Pelosinus sp. IPA-1: one gene and its partner. The protein of the gene in region 2 interacts with the protein of the main gene of each other region in a pairwise test. Links are inferred from orthologs where the notes say so. Each region holds a gene or a part of one and is shown on either strand. Other genes may lie near its edges.

Region 1 (10,471 bases), 420 kb from region 2 along the record:
ATTGAGTGAAAAATAGGAAAGTAGAATAAACTGCATAGTAAGCAGGATTTTTTGCATTTTTGTGTAACAACTATAATACAGAAGTAGACGAAGAGGGGTTAGATAGGAGGTAACTGATGTTATTTGATAGTCACATGCATACGTGTTTTTCTACCGATTCAAAAATGAAAATGGATGAAGCTGTGGCACGGGGGCGAGAATTAGATATTGGTATAACGATTACGGAACATATGGACATCGCCTACCCGGAACCTATGTCATTTATTTTTGATGTAGAGAAATATTTTGCTGATTATAATACATTTCGTAGTGACAAAGTCCTTTTAGGCATAGAAATAGGGATGCGTTCGGATTGCTTAGAGGAAAATTGCAAATTGGTAGAAAAATATCCCTTTGATTATGTGATTGGGTCAGTGCATGTCATTGATAATATTGATATTTATGCAGCTGAATTTTATCATGAGAGAGATAAGAAGGATGTATATGAACAATATTTTAAAACAATGAAACAATGTGTAACCTGCTATGATAGTATTCATAGTTTAGGTCACATTGATTACATTGCTAGATACGCTCGTTTTAAAGATCCAGAAGTCTATTATCATGAATTTAAAGATTATATTGATGAGGTTTTACTTATTGTTGCCCAAAAGGGAAAAGCGTTGGAGATTAATACTAGACGGCTGGTCACAAAAGAAGCTGTGGAGATCATTATGCCAATCTACAAACGTTTTTATGAAGTAGGTGGACGTTTAGTAACAATTGGCTCCGATGCGCACCATGTAAAAGATATTGGCAGGGGTTTGGATGTGGGCTTTGAGATTGCAGAACGATCAAAACTTGATGTCGTATACTTTAAAGATGGTAAACCTCAGTATCAAAAATAAATGAAGTTCATCCCCTGATAAGACAAAACCCAAAAACACCAATAGCAGAAAGGTCCCCCTATTGTAGTAGTTTGTGCACTACATTAGGGGGACCTTTTTAATATATTCCGTCTATACCTACCAAGCTGGTATCAGGGTACCTTGATACCGTTCCTTCACAAAATTTTTAACTTCTTCTGAGTGATACGCTTTGATGATTTTCTCTAGATCCTTATCATATGTATCCCTAGTACGAGCCACCAACAACATAACATAGGGTGAGTTATTGTCCTCCAAGGCAAGTGCGTCCTTTACAGGTATTAAGTTTGCCATAGTAACATAGTTCACATTAATAAGAGCAAGGTCAACACTATTAATAACAGTGCTCATTTGCGCTGAATCAATTTCTAGAAAAGTAAGATGCAAAGGATTATCAACAATATCGTTTACTGTTCTTGTGTAACTTTCTATATTACGGCAGGTAATAAGACCTGTTTTTTCTAGTAGTAATAAGGCTCGACTGCCATTCGTTAAATCTTTGGGGATGGCAACTTTGCCGCCACTTGGTACATCGGACAAATTTTTTATTCTTTTTGAGTAGATGCCCATAGGGGATAATATGGTTTTTGCAATAGCAGTCAGTTCGTGATTATAATCTTCTTGTATAGAAGTAAGATAGGGCTGGTGTTGAAAACTGTTCATACGAATCTTTCCGTGATACAAAGAATCATTGAGTTTACTATAATCAGTAAACTCAATGATTTGAACATCGAGGCCATCCTTTGCAACTAGTGTTTTCACTAGGCTCATGATTTCAGATTGAGGGCCAGCTGAAACTCCCACCTTTATTGGTTTGTATACGGAATTCATATGTTGTAGACTATGCCACGACAATAATGCCGCGATTACTACTAGCAATAAGAAAGTCGTGAGGATTTTCAGCCTTTTTCCCACAAAGTTCCCTCCTGGTTTTTAAAATGCTGGTACGACAGCACCTTGGTATTTTTCATTAATAAATTTCTTTACTTCATCAGAAGTCAAAGCTTTTGTTAATTTTTGAATTTCGGGACGATTTTCATCACCTTTACGCACCGTTAGTATATTAACATAAGGTGAATCTTTTTGCTCAATAAATAGAGCATCTTTTGTTGGTACTAATTTTGCTTCTAATGCATAGTTGGTATTAATAACAGCAATCGCTACATCTTCAAGAACACGTGGAAGTTGAGGAGCCTCTAATTCGCTGATTTGAATGTTTTTGGAATTAGTTACAATATCATTTACTGTCGCACTAACACCTACACCGTCTTTTAATTTAATAATGCCTGCTTTTTCAAGAAGTGCAAGAGCACGGCCACCATTAGTGGGGTCATTAGGAATGGCAACTTTAGCGCCAGCAGCAAGTTCGTTTAGATTTTTAATTTTCTTAGAGTAAATACCCATCGGTTCGATATGCACTGCTGCAGTATAGGTTAATGCCAAATTACGTTCTGTAGAAAATTTAGTAAGGTAAGGAATGTGTTGAAAGAAGTTTGCATCTAATTCTTTTTCAGCCACAGCAATATTTGGTTTTACGTAATCAGTAAATTCAACGATTTGCAAATCAATGCCCTCTTTAGCTAAAGTTGGTTTAATTACATTTAAAATTTCTGCATGAGGTACTGCCGTAGCGCCAACTTTTAGTACAGTAGCTTTACTTGCTGGACTTGCAGGAGCCTTTTCTTGGCTGCATCCGCTCACTAATAGACCTAAACTAAGAATTCCAATAAGAACAAGAACCAGTTTTTTCATTATTTATAATCCCCCTGAAATTTTTTTATAGAAAGCACCTAAAAACTCAATTCGTGCTGCTCCTATTTTTTGTTGAGACGATTGGATAGATAATCGCCAGTGGACTGTACGATTTGTACTTGTGCAATTAAGATAATAACAGTGATTAACATGATATCAGCCCGGAAACGTTGGTAGCCATAGCGAATGGCTAAATCTCCTAAACCGCCGCCGCCAATGGCTCCAGCCATGGCCGAGTAGCCAATAAGACTAATAATTGTTAATGTTAATCCAAGTACAATTGCGGGCATAGCTTCTGGAATTAGGACCTTTGTAATGATTTCTCTAGGAGATGCGCCCATGGCTTGTGCTGCTTCAATGACACCATAATCAACTTCCTTGAGAGCTGATTCTACGATACGAGCGACAAAAGGGATGGCGGCAATGCTTAGTGGGACGATGGCCGCATTGGTGCCGATGGAAGTACCAACTAATAATCGAGTGACTGGAATAATAGCTACCATTAAAATAATGAAGGGTGTGGAGCGAGTCGCATTTACAATAGCCCCTAATATTCGATTAAGGGAAGTATTTTCAAGAATATGTCCTTTATTCGTAGTTACTAAAATAATACCTAAAGGTATACCAATGAGAGCTGAGATAAAGCTAGAAACAGCAACCATATAGGTAGTTTCCCATAAGGATTTAACCAGCAACGCGAGCATGTCTTGCGACATAACCAATCACCTCAATTCCTAATTCACGTGTTTTTAAATAACTAAGTGCTTGCTGAAGAGCTGCCTGTTCACCTGATAGTTCTACAATTAATGTACCAAAAGGAGTTGTTTGAATATGATCTATGTTCCCGTATAAAATACTGGCATCAATGTTAAAACGACGAATCATACTAGAAATAACAGGTTCTTCGGTAGAGTGACCAATAAAGGATAAACGCAAAATAAGATTGCTATCAGCAGTAGGTACTGGTGATAAGGTAATATCATTGAAGAAGTCTGGTAAGTTATGATTGATGATAGCACTAATAAATTCCTTAGTAGTATTTGCTTGGGGTTGAGTGAAAATATCAATTACATTGCCCTGCTCAATGATCCTGCCCCCCTCAATGACTGCAACCTGATTACAGATTTCTTTGATAACCTGCATTTCATGAGTAATAAGCACGATCGTGAGTTGGAATTTGCGGTTAATATCTTTTAATAATTCTAAAATAGACTTGGTTGTTTGGGGGTCAAGGGCAGAAGTGGCCTCATCGCACAAGAGTACTTTAGGGTGATTTGCTAATGCCCTTGCAATACCAACCCGTTGTTTCTGCCCGCCGCTTAGCTGAGATGGATATTGATCCTTTTTATCAGTAAGTCCAACTAATGCGAGTAAATGCATAACCTCTGTATCGATCTCTTCTTTACTACGCTTTGCCAGTTCTAAGGGGAAGGCTATATTTTGATAAACCGTCCGAGAAGATAGTAAGTTGAAGTGTTGAAAGATCATGCCTATTTTTTTACGCTGTTCTCGTAATTCTTGTTCGTTTAAAGACGTTAGTTCTTGGTCATCCACTATTACAGTACCTTTAGTAGGACGTTCTAACATATTAATGCAACGGATTAGTGTGCTTTTTCCAGCGCCACTTGTTCCGATAATCCCGAAAATCTCTCCTTGTTCAACAGTTAAATTAACTCCATTTAAAGCGTGAATTGTGCCGTTGTCGCTTTGGTATACTTTTTCTATATTTTCAAGTCTAATCAATGGAATCTTTCCCTCCTTATAATCTTTTGATGCATAAAAAAACCGCTTCACAATAATGAAGCGTGCTATCAATCTGAATTGCGCTTCATCTGCCAGGATTAGATCCTGTGGAATTGGCACCGTTTCACAAAAGTGAATGGTTGCCGCAGCTTCATAGGGCCATTCCCTCAACTGCTCTTGATGAAAAAATATTAACTTGTTGAAACATATATTATCATTTTTGAAAAATGGTGTCAAGAAAAAAATCACTTTGCAAATTAGGAATGGCAATGTTATAATTTCACTAAGTAAAGCTTAAAAGGGATAAAGGATTTATCCTACAGTAGGAGGAAAGAAATATGGCTACGAATCCCAAGTTGAAAGATGAACTGACAGATCAATTATTCCGTTCTATATTACTGCTAGAAAATGAAGAAGAATGTTATCAGTTTTTTGAAGACATTTGTACAGTAAGTGAATTGAAGTCTCTTGCCCAACGGATGGAAGTAGCACGGATGCTAAAGGCTGGTCATACCTATGATGATATTGTCGACAAAACAGGAGCAAGTACTGCAACGATTAGTCGAGTAAAGCGTTGCTTGAATTATGGTGCAGATGGATATAAGTTTATGTTAGAACGAATTGAAAGCCAAAATAAGTAGGGTCAGAAAATATTTCAACTAAGTTAGGAGTGTTTATTTTTATGGGTCAAGATGAATTCGTGCCACAAATTCCCTATGGTACAAGAGATTTTCTGCCGAAAGAAGCTAAGCAGAAACGCGCTGTAGAAGGGGCTTTAGCCCATTTATTTGCTAGTTGGGGCTATGATGAGGTTGTGACTCCGACGATGGAATATTTAGAAACAATGGCTGTAGGAGCTGGCAATGAGCTAGAACAGCATATGTTTAAATTCTTTGATAAGAACAACCGAATCTTAGCGCTTCGCTCAGATATGACGACTCCTATGGCGCGGGTTGCAGCGACTCGTTTTAAGGAAAGTCCCAGTCCAATGAAATTATTTTACTTAACAAATGTATTTCGTTATGAGCAAGCTCAGGCTGGAAGACAATGCGAATTTTATCAAGCTGGTGTGGAAATTATGGGAGTTTCTGAGCCTACCGCTGATGCAGAAGTCATCGCGTTGGCTGTAGAAGCCATGCTTACATCCGGGTTACAAAAGTTTCAAATTGGTTTGGGGCAAGTGGATTTTATTAACGGTATAATGGAACAAAGTGAGCTTTCTCTCTCTCAAAGACAACAGGTAAAACAAGCTATGGTGACAAGAAATTTAGTAGGATTAGATGAAATTCTTGTCAATAGCGGTTTACCAGAAGGAGAACAAAAGTTACTTAAGAATATACCATTACTTCATGGTACAAAAGAAATGCTTAAAGAAGCTTATAGTATGGTAACCAATGAGAAGAGTCGCAAGGCTTTAGATAATTTATCTGCTATCTATAGTTTGTTAGAAAGTTACGGCGTTGCCCAATATGTAGATTTTGATTTAGGAATTATTCGTGATTTTGAATATTACACAGGTATGGTGTTTGAATGTTACACACCAGGACTTGGTTTTCCCATATGTGGTGGCGGCCGGTATGATACTATGTTAAACTCTTTTGGTATGAACTCTGGTGCTACTGGTTTTGCCTTAGGTATAGAACGCGTATTGTTAGCACTAGAACGTCAAGGTATTATTGGTACTCCCAATTGCAAAAGTGTTTATGTTGGTTGGGGAGAAGATAAGTTGGCAGCGGCCATTGGACAAGCAGAATCATTGCGTAAATCAGGTCAATGTGTAGAACTTGCTTTGATTCCTCAGTCAAAAATAGCAGCTGAGACCAGTCAAAGAAGCAAAGGTTATGTCAGTTTGGTTTATGTAGAGTAATAGGTGGATGGATACATGTTTAACCGACTAAAACAAGTAATTGCTGCACTTACTGCAAAGATTACACAAGAAGATAGAAATTTTGTAAGCTTCTATTTAAGCTCCCCTGCCGAGGGATTATTTTGGAATATGAACGTACCTGATCAAAGGCATGCCCTTAATGTAGCCTATACAGCTCTTGACTTAGCAAAAAGCCACCCTAAAATCGACGCTATACTGTTAGTGAAATGTGCTTTACTCCATGATGTAGGGAAAATTAAGAATGATGTTAGTACATTTGATAAGATTATCACTGTAATTGGACACCGTCTGGCTCCGAGTTGGGCAAAAAAATGGGGTAGGCTAGGGCGAGGCAATAAACTAAGTAATCTTCGCCATGCATTTTATGTCTATTTTCATCATGCTGAACGCAGTGCCGCTATGCTAAGGGACATTGGTGAATGTCCTCAAATAATTGAAATTGTTAGGATACATCATAAAACTCCAGCAGAGAATGATCCGCTGGAGTTAGTGATACTTAGAAAGTCTGATAATATGCATTAGGGCTATATAGCTAATTAATAGCCCTTTTTCTTATCAATACAATTTAACATTTCTTTACTTTCAAGGAAGCGGGAGAGATTGTCAGTGAAGAGCTTAATGGCGCGGTCAAGATAATTGGGTGATAAGGCTGCTACATGTGGGGTAATAATCACATTTTCCATGTTCCATAGAGGGGAAGTATCTGGCAAAGGTTCTTCATCGAATACATCTAAGCCAGCGCCTTTTATTAGGCCCTGCTGTAGAGCAGTCGCCAGATCTGCTTGCTGAATGATACCGCCCCGAGCAATATTAATGAGGTAGGCTGACGGTTTCATAGCAGAAAATTCTTTTAGCGTAAATAAATTTCTGGTTTCGTCTACCAAAGGTAGAGCAATTACTACGAAATCGGAAAGGGAAAGTAATTCATGGAGCTTTTCGGGAGGATATAGTTCATCTACGAAGAGCTCTTTTGTCATTGTTTGTTTGCTGGCGAGAACCTGCATACCCATTCCTTTTGCTTTTTTCGCAATTTCTCTGCCAATGCTGCCAAGTCCAACGATACCGATGGTTTTATCGTGGATTTCATCAACAGGAGTACGTTTCCAAAGGCTTTTTCCTTGTTGCCTGATAAAGACGGTGAGTCCTCTTGTAAATGCCAGCATCATAGACAGAACATGCTCTGATACGGGGATGCCATGAATCCCTTTTGAATTGGTTAAGATGGTAGTGGCAAGTTTCATTTCAGGGAAAACCAAACTTTCAACCCCGGCGCTTAAGCTATGCACCCACTTTAGTTTAGGCGCAGCAAGGTAGAGGGAACGAATATCCATGGATCCCCAAGTTAATAAAATATCAGTGTCATGAATGTGATCAGCAGCTTGAGCCAAATCGCAAGTTATGACATTGCTGTTAGGTTCGACATTTTTAATCGCCTCTATATGGTGATTAGCTAAATTGTTAATGACGAGAATATTTAATTTGGGCATAATAGATGCACCCCTTTTTACTATTTTATCAACAAGGAACAGAGAGTAAGGCAAAAATCAGGAACAATCCATTAAGAATGAAAAAAAAATGTAGACTGATAGTTGAAAAAGAATATTTTTAGTTTCTTGCCAAATAATTCTACATATACACGAAAAAGTCCTACATTTTCATTGACGAATATTTTAATAAATGTTAATATATCTATATATTAACGCTTTAAATAACTAAAGGATTCAAGGAGGTTCTTCATGACATCGAGCGACATGGATTATCTTACAATAGCTTTGCCTAAAGGCAAATTATTTGCCCCTTCGGCAGATATGTTAGCAAAGGTAGGATGTACTGCAGAAGATTTGAGTGAAAACTCTCGTAAGTTGGTTATAACCAACGAAAAAGAGAAGTTACGATTTATTATAACCAAAACAGCAGATTTACCTACATATGTTGAATATGGGGCTGCTGATATCGGCATTATTGGTAAAGATGTACTGCTGGAAGAAAATAAAGATGTATACGAATTGCTAGACTTAAAGTTTGGTTTATGTCGAATGATGGTGGCTGTACCAGAAGCCTTGCAACAAGAAAAATTAAGCGATTATGCTCATATGCGGGTTGCAACGAAATTTCCAGCAATTGCAGAACGCTTTTTTCATAGCATGGGTATTCAAATGGAATTTATCAAATTAAATGGTTCTATTGAATTAGCACCAATGGTTGGCTTAGCGGAAATTATTGTAGATATTGTAGAAACAGGTCGTACCTTAAAGGCAAACAAATTAATCGAAGTTGCTACGATTCAACCGGTCACAGCACGTTTTATTGCGAATCGAGTTAGCTTTAAAATGAAGTTTGATCGGATTCATCGAATTACAGAAGGATTAAAGGCCTTGTTGGAAAGCGAGGTAGGCAAATGAGAGTTGTAGATACAAAAGATATTAGCCAAGAAGCCTTAGCAGAACTTTTGAGAAAACCTTCTTTTGATCAGGTGGTATTAGGAGAGGGAGCAAAAGCTAGTATCAAAAAAGTTTTTGGTAGCGAACTTACAGCTTCTCAAGTCGTAGATAAAATTGTTCAGGATGTGCGTCTTCAAGGAGACGAAGCAGTTCTTAAGTATACAAAAGAAATTGATGGTGTAAGATTAACGACTGAGAGCTTGGAAGTAACCGTAGGGGAATTTGAGGAAGCCTTGAAAAAGGTAGATCAAGAGGTATTAGTTGCAATACGTAAAGCCATTGCTAACGTAAAATCTTTTCACCAAGAACAACTTCCCAAGACCTGGCTTACCTATAGAGAGCATGGAGCCATGTTAGGACAAAACGTTACACCGTTAGAAAGAGTCGGAATCTACGTGCCTGGCGGCACTGCTATGTATCCTTCTTCCGTTATTATGAATGCAGTACCAGCTGTAGTTGCTGGAGTCAAGGAAATCATCATGGTAGTACCACCGGGTAAAGATGGCAGCGTCAATCCTAATGTACTTACAGCAGCCCGTGAAGCAGGTGTGACGAGAGTGTTTAAAGTTGGCGGAGCACAAGCTATTGCCGCTTTGGCTTTTGGCACGAAGCTAATTCCCCAAGTGGATAAAATTACTGGGCCAGGTAATATATTTGTTACCTTGGCTAAAAAAGCAGTGTACGGACATTGTGACATTGATATGTTAGCTGGACCTAGCGAAATTCTGATTGTTGCAGATGAAACTGCCAATCCCGCTTATATTGCTGCAGATATGTTGAGTCAGGCTGAACATGATGTATTGGCTTCTAGTATTTTGATTACCGATAGCAGTGACCTTGTTGGTAAAGTAGAGTTAGAAGTAAAACGTCAATTGTCAGAACTGCCTCGTAGAGAAATTGCACAAGAAGCATTAACAAGAAATGGTTTAATCATTGTGGCAAAGGATAGCATGCAAGCTATGGAATTGGCGAATTTATCGGCTCCAGAACACTTAGAGATACTAACTGCTGAGCCTTTTTCCATGCTTCCTCATGTACGTAATGCAGGTGCTGTATTTTTAGGACCTTATTCGCCAGAACCTTTGGGTGATTATTTTGCAGGACCCAATCATGTATTACCGACAGGGGGAACCGCACGGTTTTATTCTGTTTTAAATGTAGAGACCTTTATGAAAAAGACCAGTATTATTGCCTATACGAAAGAGGCACTTAATCAAGTTTCGGAGCAAGTAATTACATTGGCAAAAGCAGAAGGCTTACAGGCTCATGCAAATGCCATTCGAGTGAGGGGAAAATAATGATGTTTGATTATAGACCAGGATTAGATAAAATAAAACCTTATTCCGTAGAAGAAAAAGAGTGGGATAGTAAGCTAGATGCCAATGAGAGTCCTAGCAATCTGCCACCCTTAGTACATGAAAGGGTAATGAACCAGCTGGAATATATGGCATTTAACCGTTATCCTGATTTAGGAACCCGAGATTTTAGATCTCAAATCGCAGAAAATTTTAATACTACGGTGCAAAATACCCTAATTGGCAATGGTTCAAGTGAAATTCTGCTGGCTTTGTGTCAGACTTTCGGTGGGCCAGGTAGAAGTATTGTTTTTCCAGTGCCATCTTTTTCTATGTATGGTATTTACGCTCAGTTGACGGAGAGTAAGGCTATACCAGTAGAACTAAATGAAGAGTATGCTTTATCAAGAGATCAGGTAATCCAAGCAGCTCAACAGGCAGATGCTA
Region 2 (10,279 bases):
ATTTCGCCCTTATCCATCCGTTCCAACATTAGAAGGCAGCGAGCCAAAGTGCTTTTACCGCTGCCGCTTTCGCCAACCAGCCCCAGGCATTCTCCCTGCCCAATGGTAAGGGAGATTCTTTTCACGGCTTGATGACCGCCAGAGTAAGTTTTCCAGACATCTATAAGTCTTAACACCTCTGGTCTACCTATATCATGCATTTCTTGTAGCGGCACAAACAGCCCCCCCTTCCAAAAGATCTTCCCCTACTATGGGCAGACGCCGCGGTACATTATGAAGGGGTGGCACTGACGCCAGCAAATTGCGAGTATAAATTTCCTGCGGATTTTCAAAAATCGTTCTTTTTTCACCAGATTCGATAATGGAACCATTTTGCATAATAGCGATTCGATCCGCATAACGGCGAACGCAGCGCAAGTCATGGGTAATGAAAAGTACTGCACAGCCTTTTTCATTTTTCAGCCGAACCATCAAATCCAGTATCTTAGCGGCACTCATTGCATCCAGAGCGGTGGTGGGTTCATCCGCAATCAACAGTTTTGGCTCCATCATCATCGCCAGAGCCAAAGCAGCCCGCTGGAGCTGACCACCACTCAGTTGAAAGGGATACCGCAGGTAAGCTTCTGGCCCTTCCAGTCCGACTTCTGTAAGGGCATCCCAAGCTTTTTTCTGTCTTTCTTCCCTTGTCCAGTCCCTATGGGCCCGCATGACTTCATCTATCTGTTTCCCTAATGTGAAGTAGGGGGTAAAAGCACTCTGATAATCCTGAAAGACATAGGCAATATCCGTGCCGCGAAGTCCTCTTAGCTCTTCTTCGGAGATACTTACCAAATCCTGACCTAGCATTCGTATTTCCTGGGCTTCTCGTCGCAGTCCATTTGGCAGTAGTCCTGCCAAAGAAAAGGCACTGATACTTTTACCGCTGCCGCTTTCACCAATCAGAGCAAACCATTCGCCAGCACGAATGGAAAAATCAATACTATGTACCAAAGGACGATTATCCGGGCAGAAAATTTTTAAATCACGGACTTTCAGTAGTTCCATCTCGCCCCTCCTCTTGACGGTCTGAACCGAATTTTTCTACCAAACAATTCCCCAGCAAATTCACGACAAATACCACTAAGAATATCGCCACTCCTGGCACAATCATTAAGTATGATGCCTGTGTAAAATAGGATCGACCTTCGTTGAGCATAGAACCCCATTCAGGATGAGGAGGCTGAACACCAAGACCGATATAAGAAAGGGAAGCAACCAGAAGAATAACCTTGCCAATATCAAGGGTCGCCAAAGCCAGTACCGGACCAATCACATGAGGAATCAAATGACGTCTAAGAGTGGTATAGCTACCCGCGCCGCTAATTTGGGCAACGAGCAGATAATCTTTGGATTTTTCTTGCAAAACCACACTGCGTACCAGCCGAGCATACCCCACCCATTTCACAACGAGAATAGCAAACATCAGATTAAAGAAACCCGCTCCCAAAAGACCGCTGATAACAATGGCAACAATGTATTCCGGAAATGCCATGAATGCATCTACCAGACGCATTAGTACCCAATCTACACGTCCGCCTAGATAGCCAGCAAAAAGACCAATGGGCACTCCAACCAAAATAGACAGCCCTAAAGCCATCAGGCTGATCCCAACCGTCATCTGCCCGCCTGTCAAAATCCGAGACAACTGATCCCGGCCTAATTGGTCAGTCCCTAGCCAATGATCCGCACTTGGCAATTGAAGCCGCTTGGAAAGATCTACTACATTAGGATCCATCGGCGCTAGCCAAGGTCCAAATAGAATGATTAGCATAAAGACTATCGTGAGGCAAACGCCCCAAGATTTTCTTTGTATCATTGACGTTCAGCCTCCTTCAAAGAAATGGCAGGATTCAAGTAACAATATGACAAATCCACTGCTAAATTAATCAGAAAAATTAAGATACCAATCGACAATACAAAGCCTTGAACAATAGCATAATCTCGGCGGGTAACCGCTTCAATGGCCAGTTTACCAACACCAGGAAGTCCAAAAATCACTTCCACTACTACCGATCCGCCTAGTAAGCTCCCGAAACTAACTCCCAAAATTGTCACAACCGGGATTAAGCTGCCCTTTAAAATATGCCGCATAAAAATCACTTTTTCAGAAATTCCTCGAGAACGTGCCGCCCGGATAAAATCTTGGTGGGCACAATCAATTAAGCTATTACGAAAAATTTTTATAAAGGGAGGCGCAATGGCGATGGCTAAAGAAAGCGAGGGCAAAATAAGCCCTCCATTAGCCATTCCCACTGCCGGCAGTAAGTGGAGACGAACCGAAAATAAATCAATAAGCAGCAGCCCCAGCCAAAAAGTCGGAATGGAAGCCCCCATAAGGCAAAAACCAGTAGAGAATTTATCAATCCAACTCCCGGCAAAGCGGGAAGATAAGTATCCAAAAATTCCAACCAAGACTATTGTCAATAGTAATGAAGTACCAGCCAGCAAAAAAGTGGCAGGAAAAGCGTGGGAAAGTTCTGCGACAACAGGACGCCCCGTCATTATAGATTCACCCAGATCCAATTTCAGCAGATTGCCCATATACCGAAAATACTTCTGGTAAACAGGATCATTCATGCCCATTTCTTGTCTTAAGGCTTCTACCTGTTCTGTGGTTACAGCCACTGTATCCACCCGGAGCAGGGACAACGCCGCATCCCCAGGAGCTACTTGAACAATGGCAAAGCTAACCAATGAAATTATCCATAAAAGAAGAATGGCTTCACTTATCCGTTTCAATAGCCAGTTTTTATTCTGAAACGATATCCAAATCCTTGGTAACCATTTGGAACTCAAATTCATTTGATGGAGTCACCCAACCTTTCACATTTTTACGATATGCAGCCGTTTCATATGGAGAAGTTATATAGGCATTATAAGCTCTTTCTTCAATCATTGTAGCGATTGTCTTCGCCGTTTCATTTCGCTTAGCTTTATCGATAGTCTGATTATAGGTATCCAATAAAGAAATTAATTCTGGTACAGTGAGGCGACCATGATTTTGCATACCCTTTGGCGAAAAAGCAGCATTCAGGAAGAAAGCTCCATCCCCTCTGGTGGTTGTCAGTAAGGAGTAAGTCACTAGATCCCAATTTCCTTGGGGCAGATATTCATCAATATTCTCTGCTACTTGAATTTCCATTTCAATTCCCACTTGCTTAGCCGTTGCTTGAACAATTTGTGCAATCTGAGGCAATTCAGGACGAGCAATATAGGTAGCCATTCGAAGTTTGATCGGCTGGCCATTTCTAAGCACCTTACCATCTTGCACTGTCAAACCAGCAGCCTGAAAATGTTGTAATGCCTTTTCTATACTGTAAATATGAGGTTTGGAATCAGGAGAGAAGGAATAAATTCCTGGAAAAGGATTATAGGCTACAACAGCTTCTTTTCCCATAACCTTATCAACAATTTCCTGACGATTAATGAGAGCATCTATTCCTTTGCGGAATTCTTCATTACTCCATAAATCTTGATTCTTGCCAGCATAATTATAAATTAAATGATAAACTCTTTTGCCTGGAACACTCTCTACTATTACTTTGTCATCTTTGCGCAATGTTTGCAGCGTATCCAGTGCCGGGCGATAAATGATATCCGCATCACCGGATTGCAGTGCCAATAGACGAGCATTTGCATCATCATTAAATGTCATAATAACTCGATCCAGCTTCGCTATACCATTCCAATATTGAGGGAATTTCACCAACTCTGCACCTTTAGCAATATCAAAACTGGCAAACATAAATGCGCCTGTCCCAATAGGCGGCTTATTGTCTGGTACCGCAACATCCATTATCACCGTATTGTAATGAACTAATTCTGACGGAAGAGCCGGATACGGATTTTCCGTAGTGATTTTCAGAATATCACCTGCTACCTCGATAGCAGTAATTTTTAAAGACGCTTTTACGCCAGGATTTGCAGAAATAGAACGCTCCAAACTAGCCTTAACAGCCTCAGCAGTCAGGTCTTTTCCATTATGGAATTTCACTCCTTTACGTATTTTAAACTCCCAATGCTGACCATCCTCGGATTTCCAGCTTTCAGCCAGCCAAGGATAAAGCTCTGTTGTTTTTGGATCCAATCCAACCAGGGTTTCCATAGCTCCAGAATTTAATATAAAACTAAAATGACACCGATGAGGGTCCATCGTATTCGCAGGCCAAACCGTAATAAATTTAAGTACCTTCTCTTTTGTACCGCTACCGCTCTTCTTTTCAGAGGAGCAACCAGCCGCTGCCAGCATCAAACAACTGAATAATCCAACAAGAATCCATAAGTAAGTACATTTTTTCATTTTTTTCCGCCTTTTTCTTATATAGTATTTTACTAATGTCTTCATAAGAAGACAAAAAAAACTCTCGGTATAAACCGAGAGTGAAACACAAAGAGAAACGCTAAATTACAATTAGGAAATAATAACGCACAAAAAATAAACATAAAAATTTCGCGTAAATCCCCTCCCCATCTCTCGCAGGTCATATCGGTGACTGTTATATAGGCAGTTCTCCTGACTCTGGATCATCGCTCTCCCAAACCTTCCCAAGATGATTTATCTCAGTGGCACAACATGGGTTTGCTCCTCATTACAGTGGCGGGACCGTATCGGCATTGAACCGATTTCCCTATTAAGCCCCGAAGGGCACCTATACCATCCATATGAATTTTTTCAATATCATAGGATTGACTCTATAATATTTTTACAGAATTGTCAAGCAGTTCCTTGCTAACGATCTATTATCTTGCATCCCGCCCAGTCCGCACAAGATGTAACGCTGTTAGTCACAAAATTATTATCATTACATATTATATAGTAATTAAAGCGTTTTAAAAGTTAGCCATGGCTAACCATACTATTGTGTTTTGTAGTATTAATTAAACATAGCACTTATGTAAGGAGTGGGAATATTGAAAGATGATCAATTTATCACCAGCTTACCGATTAATTTGCCATTAATACCTGGAGAAGAAATTAAAACCAAGGCCAAAGGGCTATTAAAATACCTCGGGCCTGCTTTTATTGTCAGCGTAGCATATATGGATCCAGGAAACTTCGGTACTAATATTAGTGGTGGTTCCCAATTTGGTTATAACTTACTATGGGTCATTCTTTGGAGTAATTTGATGGCTATCTTTGTCCAAATTCTCTCCGCAAAAGTTGGCATTGCTACCGGAGTTAGTTTGCCCGTACACTGCGGCAATGTCTTTTCACGAGGCGTGAATTGGTTCTTATGGACTATAGCAACCTTAGCGGCTATGGCTACCGACCTTGCAGAGTTTTTGGGAGGCGTCCTCGGTTTTTACTTATTATTTAATATCCCCTTAGTTTGGTCTGCAATACTTACAGGGTTTATTACTTACTTCATCTGCCACATGCAAAAATATGGGCAGCAAATTGTGGAACGAATCATTACGACAATGGTAGCCGTTATAAGCATATCTTATATATGGGAAATGTTTATGTCTAGTCCAGAATGGGGGCAAGTTGCTTATCATGTAGCTGTTCCTATGCTCACCGCTGACAGCTTACTGGTAGCTGTCGGCATGCTAGGAGCTACGGTTATGCCTCACGTTATTTATCTACACTCTCATTTGGTCCAAAATCGCCGCACAAATGACGAAAACGACTGTGTTCATCATTTAAAGATGGCCAAAATAGATGTATTCGTTGCTATGAATATGGCCTTTATTGTAAATGCCGCTATGGTTATCGTATCAGCAGCCATATTTAAAGGCAATGGTCTTACTGTTGACAGTATTGAAGCAGCTTATATGACCTTGCAGCCTCTTATGGGCAATATGGCAGCAGGAGCCTTTGGCCTCGCTCTTTTAGCCTCAGGATTATCTTCTTCTACTGTTGGCACTATGGCTGGAGAAGTTATCTTAAATGGCTTCGTGGGCTTTGATATCCCTATTAGCATCAGGCGCCTCATTACCATGTTACCTGGTATGGCTATTATCTTAGCAGGTATCAATCCGATGAGTGCCCTTGTAACAAGTCAAGTCGTATTAAGTTTTGCTTTACCGGGTGCTATTATTCCCCTTTTGCTAATTAGTAACAAAAAGGAAATCATGGGACGTTTTAAGAATAGTACTATAACTAATGTATTGGGTTGGATTATCATTTGCATGATACTTACCTTGAATGCAGTCTTACTGTACCTAATCTTTTCAGGGCAAGCATAATATATTTCATGTACTTAAGACCAATGGTACGCTTTGGTTAAGCTTTATTCTACAGCTTGGTTTTTAGCCACATATTCTAAAAATAGCTGATAACATTCTGGGTGATTTTTCATAAATTTCACTACTAATTGGATAGAATGAATCGTACCTTGGGATAGATAATGCTCCATCGCTTCTGCCTCAGCATCGCTATCACAATCAGCACAAATCAAGGTCAAAAACTCTTGTAATAGTCTATTCCGTTCAACCAAAAAACTTCCCATTTTTTTACCTGAATCTGTCAAGCTGATTACACCATATGGCTGATAATGAATATATTGGTCTGCTTTTAACTTCCCTAAGGCTTTACTAACAGAAGGCAAAGATACCCCTAATTTTTGGCTTATATCAGTGACACGAACAATTTCATTCGTTAGAGACAACCGATACAATTCTTCTAAATAATCTTCTAAACTAGGTGATAGCATTTCCAGCCGCCTCCCACGATATTAGCGCCCACTCTTATTCTACTACTATGATTTTTCACTAAAAAATATTCCACCGCTAAAAAAAAATCGAAAAATAAGACTAGATATTCCATCTGCTAACAATTTCTGATATACTCTTCAGTATATGACATAATCTGCTATAATTATATGCTATTATTTTAAAACTGACACCATTCACGAATGATAGTTACCTAGTTTTCTATTATTAAAACTTTTATTAGCAAACATACTGAAAAGTATGGACGCAAAGCTATAGGGTCTACGGATTTTTTTAAAGATCTATGATCGCCACGCTGCATGATTATGATAAGCTTAACTGGCTCATTATGCAGTTAAGCTTTTTTTATACGCTTACTTTGCTAATAGCCTTATCGATTAGAAACACGAGCATAATTTATGCTGATTTTTATACAACAAAGGAGCTTTTATCTTGAGACAAATCAGTTTAAACGATGTTATCCCAGGTATGACATTAGCGCGACATCTTTTAAATAAAAAGGGACAGGTATTGTTGGCTTCGGGAGTGACTTTAACTGAAGAATATCTCGACAAACTGCGAGATTTGGATGTAAATGCCCTGTTTATTAGAGACAATCGATATGCCGATATAAAAATTCCAGAATATCTTTCCCTTGAAACACAACAACGTGCTTTAGCTATATTAAGTATTACTATGGAGAAAGTCAATCGGGGCGAAAATTTTGCCATGGATCCAATCTGCAGCCTTGCTTCTGATATTGTAGAAGAATTAATCCTCCAACCATCCGTAGCCATTCAATTAACGGGTATTGCAACCCATGATGATTATACCTTAGCACACTCTCTAAATTGCGCCATATACACAGCATTACTGGCCCGCTTTTGCGATTTTTCCATTGTACAAATCAAAGAAATTACCTGCGGTGCATTGCTTCATGATCTGGGAAAAATAGAAGTAGATAAAGAAATTATCAATAAACCTGACCGTTTGACTGAACAGGAATTTGGAATTATTAAGCAACATCCAGAGTCTGGATTTCATTTATTAGTAAACAAGCGATGGGAAATTTCAAGTCTTGTTGCTCATATGGCTTGGCAACATCATGAAAAGGTTGATGGTACAGGTTATCCCCGTGGACTACAAGGGGAAGAAATTCTCAATTATGCGCGTTTACTAACAATAACAGATGTTTATGAAGCCATCACTGGACACCGCCCTTATCGCAAGGCTATGGAACCAGACGAAGCATATAACATTATTGCTTCTGGCCTCGGAACTAGTTTTGACGAAACTTACGGGCGAATTTTCTTATCAAAGATAGCTACCTATATGCCCGGCATGGAGGTCTTACTGAATACGGGAGATTTGGCTGTTGTTGTTTCCATCCCTAATTCTTCCCCACAACGACCTGTCATCCGCCTTATCTCTTATCCAGATGGCTCACCCTATATGCCTACTAGGGATATTCGATTAGCAGATAACCCTCAAATTTTGATTTCCAAGATTTCAAAATCCTAAAGAATAAGAAAAATGCTATATCGTTTCTGATCTGTAAAAGGGCCTACTCTTTGATAACCAAAGAGTAGGCCCTTTTGCTATTACCGATCTAGCCCTTTTTTTATTGCCTCCATATTAACGGCAAAGAGTTCTGGCTTTTTCTTACCTACCACTTCATGCATTGCTTTCTCTATGGCATTAACATTGAGTAACTTCAAGTTTGGAATAAGTGCCCCCAGGCATACCATATTAGCTAGGGCTGGTTTTCCCAATTCGTTGGCAATCTCTGTTGCTGGCAAGGAAATAAGTGTAATATCATTCCGAATAGCAGTAGATTCTATAATCGAAGAATTAACAACAATCGCACCACCCGGTTTAATCCGTGATAAAAATTTATCATAGGAAGGCTGATTGAGCACGATCGCCACATCTGCTTTTTCAATTACTGGTGAGTGAATTTCTTCGTCGGAAATTATCACAGAACAGTTGGCAGTCCCGCCCCGCATTTCAGGGCCGTAGGAAGGAATCCAACAAACTTGTAACTCTTTTTCCATGGCTGCGTATGCTAATACTTTGCCAATAAACATGACACCTTGACCACCGAAGCCTGATAATATAATTGTATCAATCATAGCCCTTTTACCTCCTCAGGAACCTTAAGTTCTCCCATTTGATAAAGAGGTAACATTTTTTCCTGTAACCATTTTAAACTGTCCACAGGAGATAAGCCCCAGTTTGTTGGGCAGGTTGATAAAATACTAACTAAGGAAAATCCTAGTCCTAATTGTTGCACTTGAAAAGCCCTTTTTATGGCTTTTTTCGCAGCAAAAATGTTTTTAGGAGAATCAACAGATACAGCTGCCACATAGACTGCCCCTTCTAAGGTAGCTACGGTTTTAGGCAAATCGATTGGTGACCCAGATAAAGCGCAATCTCGCCCATAAGGGCTGGTAGTCGTAACTTGACCCGGAAGTGTAGTTGGAGCCATTTGTCCACCTGTCATGCCAAATACTGCGTTATTTACCATAATAGATGTAATCTTTTCACCCCGGGCTGCCACATGTATAGCATGAGCAGTACCAATAGCAGCAATATCTCCATCCCCTTGGTAAGTAAATACCATTTTATCCGGTAGAGAGCGTTTTATCCCAGTAGCCACAGCTTGAGCCCGTCCATGGGCTGCTCCCACAAAGTCACAACTAAAGAAGTCTAAGGAAAATCCAGCACACCCTACAGGGGCTACACCAATTGTGTCTTCAATAATACCTAGTTCCTCCATTACTTCCCCAATGATACGATGAATAATTCCATGGGTACACCCTGGGCAGTAATGAAAGGGGATTCCGGTTAAGCCTGTTGTTCTTTTAAATACAACTTCCATTCTTATGCCTCCCTTACCAATGACAAATCAAAGACTTTCCCAATAAACTCTAGTATTTCATTTTCAGAAGGCATCATTCCACCTTGCCGATTGCACAAATAAACAGGCACACGGCATTCGATTGCCAACTTTACGTCTTCAATCATTTGTCCTGCATTAAGCTCTACTGTGACGATTCCCTTAATCTTATCTTTATAAGGTGCAAATCCCTTTTCAGGGAAGGGCCATAAAGTGATTGGACGGATAAGCCCTAGCTTAATTCCTGCTTTACGAGCATTTAGTACTACACTTTTACCAATGCGACCGCACGTCCCGTATCCTACAATGAGATATTCTGCATCTTCAGTATAAAATTCTTCCCAGCGTTGCTCTGTCTCTTTAATCTTTTCATATTTAGCCTGCCATCTTAGGCAATTTGCTTCCCCAATTTCATTCGTTAAGGAATAACTAACGATCTTACGCTTTTCTCGCCCTCGGCAGCCATCTACAACCCAGTCTTTAGGGGGAAGTTCTACCTGTGGCCGTTCTTTTATTTCTACAGGTTCCATCATTTGACCCAAAAATCCATCTGCCATAATCAGTACAGGATTCCGGTATTTATCCGCTAGGTCAAAAGCTTCCATGGTAAAATCGTATAATTCTTGACTTTTCGAGGGTGCCAAAACAATCAATCGATAATCCCCATGGCCGCCGCCCTTGGTGCAC

What was found.
Region 1: the proteins of QSJ81_RS01495 (region 2) and QSJ81_RS03480 interact in binary tests that used the Escherichia coli proteins (3 or more experiments, as listed by UniProt). The link is inferred for Pelosinus sp. IPA-1 from one-to-one orthologs.

What each region holds. Positions count from the first base shown.
Region 1 is NZ_BSVC01000001.1:753,155-763,625, forward strand. The notes cover bases 2,372-5,319. They hold QSJ81_RS03480 (methionine ABC transporter ATP-binding protein), read right to left. Parts: upstream 4,401-5,319; coding sequence 3,342-4,400; downstream 2,372-3,341. Other genes in these bases: QSJ81_RS03470 (MetQ/NlpA family ABC transporter substrate-binding protein), read right to left, coding at 2,372-2,657; QSJ81_RS03475 (methionine ABC transporter permease), read right to left, coding at 2,720-3,373; QSJ81_RS03485 (YerC/YecD family TrpR-related protein), read left to right, coding at 4,739-5,041; hisZ (ATP phosphoribosyltransferase regulatory subunit), read left to right, coding at 5,083-5,319. Also shown: QSJ81_RS03460 (histidinol phosphate phosphatase), read left to right, coding at 117-887; QSJ81_RS03465 (MetQ/NlpA family ABC transporter substrate-binding protein), read right to left, coding at 1,005-1,820; more of QSJ81_RS03470, read right to left, coding at 1,839-2,371; more of hisZ, read left to right, coding at 5,320-6,267; QSJ81_RS03495 (HD domain-containing protein), read left to right, coding at 6,283-6,810; QSJ81_RS03500 (D-2-hydroxyacid dehydrogenase), read right to left, coding at 6,825-7,775; hisG (ATP phosphoribosyltransferase), read left to right, coding at 8,025-8,690; hisD (histidinol dehydrogenase), read left to right, coding at 8,687-10,027; hisC (histidinol-phosphate transaminase), read left to right, coding at 10,027-10,471. UniProt on the Escherichia coli protein: Part of the ABC transporter complex MetNIQ involved in methionine import. Responsible for energy coupling to the transport system. It has also been shown to be involved in formyl-L-methionine transport.
Region 2 is NZ_BSVC01000001.1:336,835-347,113, reverse strand. What follows is about bases 4,985-7,740. They hold QSJ81_RS01495 (metal-dependent transcriptional regulator), read right to left. Parts: upstream 6,696-7,740; coding sequence 6,273-6,695; downstream 4,985-6,272. Other genes in these bases: QSJ81_RS01490 (HD-GYP domain-containing protein), read left to right, coding at 7,147-7,740; QSJ81_RS01500 (Nramp family divalent metal transporter), read left to right, coding at 4,985-6,228. Outside these bases: QSJ81_RS01525 (ABC transporter ATP-binding protein), read right to left, coding at 1-215; QSJ81_RS01520 (ABC transporter ATP-binding protein), read right to left, coding at 193-1,044; nikC (nickel transporter permease), read right to left, coding at 1,022-1,855; nikB (nickel ABC transporter permease), read right to left, coding at 1,852-2,841; QSJ81_RS01505 (ABC transporter substrate-binding protein), read right to left, coding at 2,789-4,339; more of QSJ81_RS01500, read left to right, coding at 4,951-4,984; more of QSJ81_RS01490, read left to right, coding at 7,741-8,214; QSJ81_RS01485 (2-oxoacid:ferredoxin oxidoreductase subunit gamma family protein), read right to left, coding at 8,295-8,825; QSJ81_RS01480 (thiamine pyrophosphate-dependent enzyme), read right to left, coding at 8,822-9,574; 3-methyl-2-oxobutanoate dehydrogenase subunit VorB, read right to left, coding at 9,577-10,279.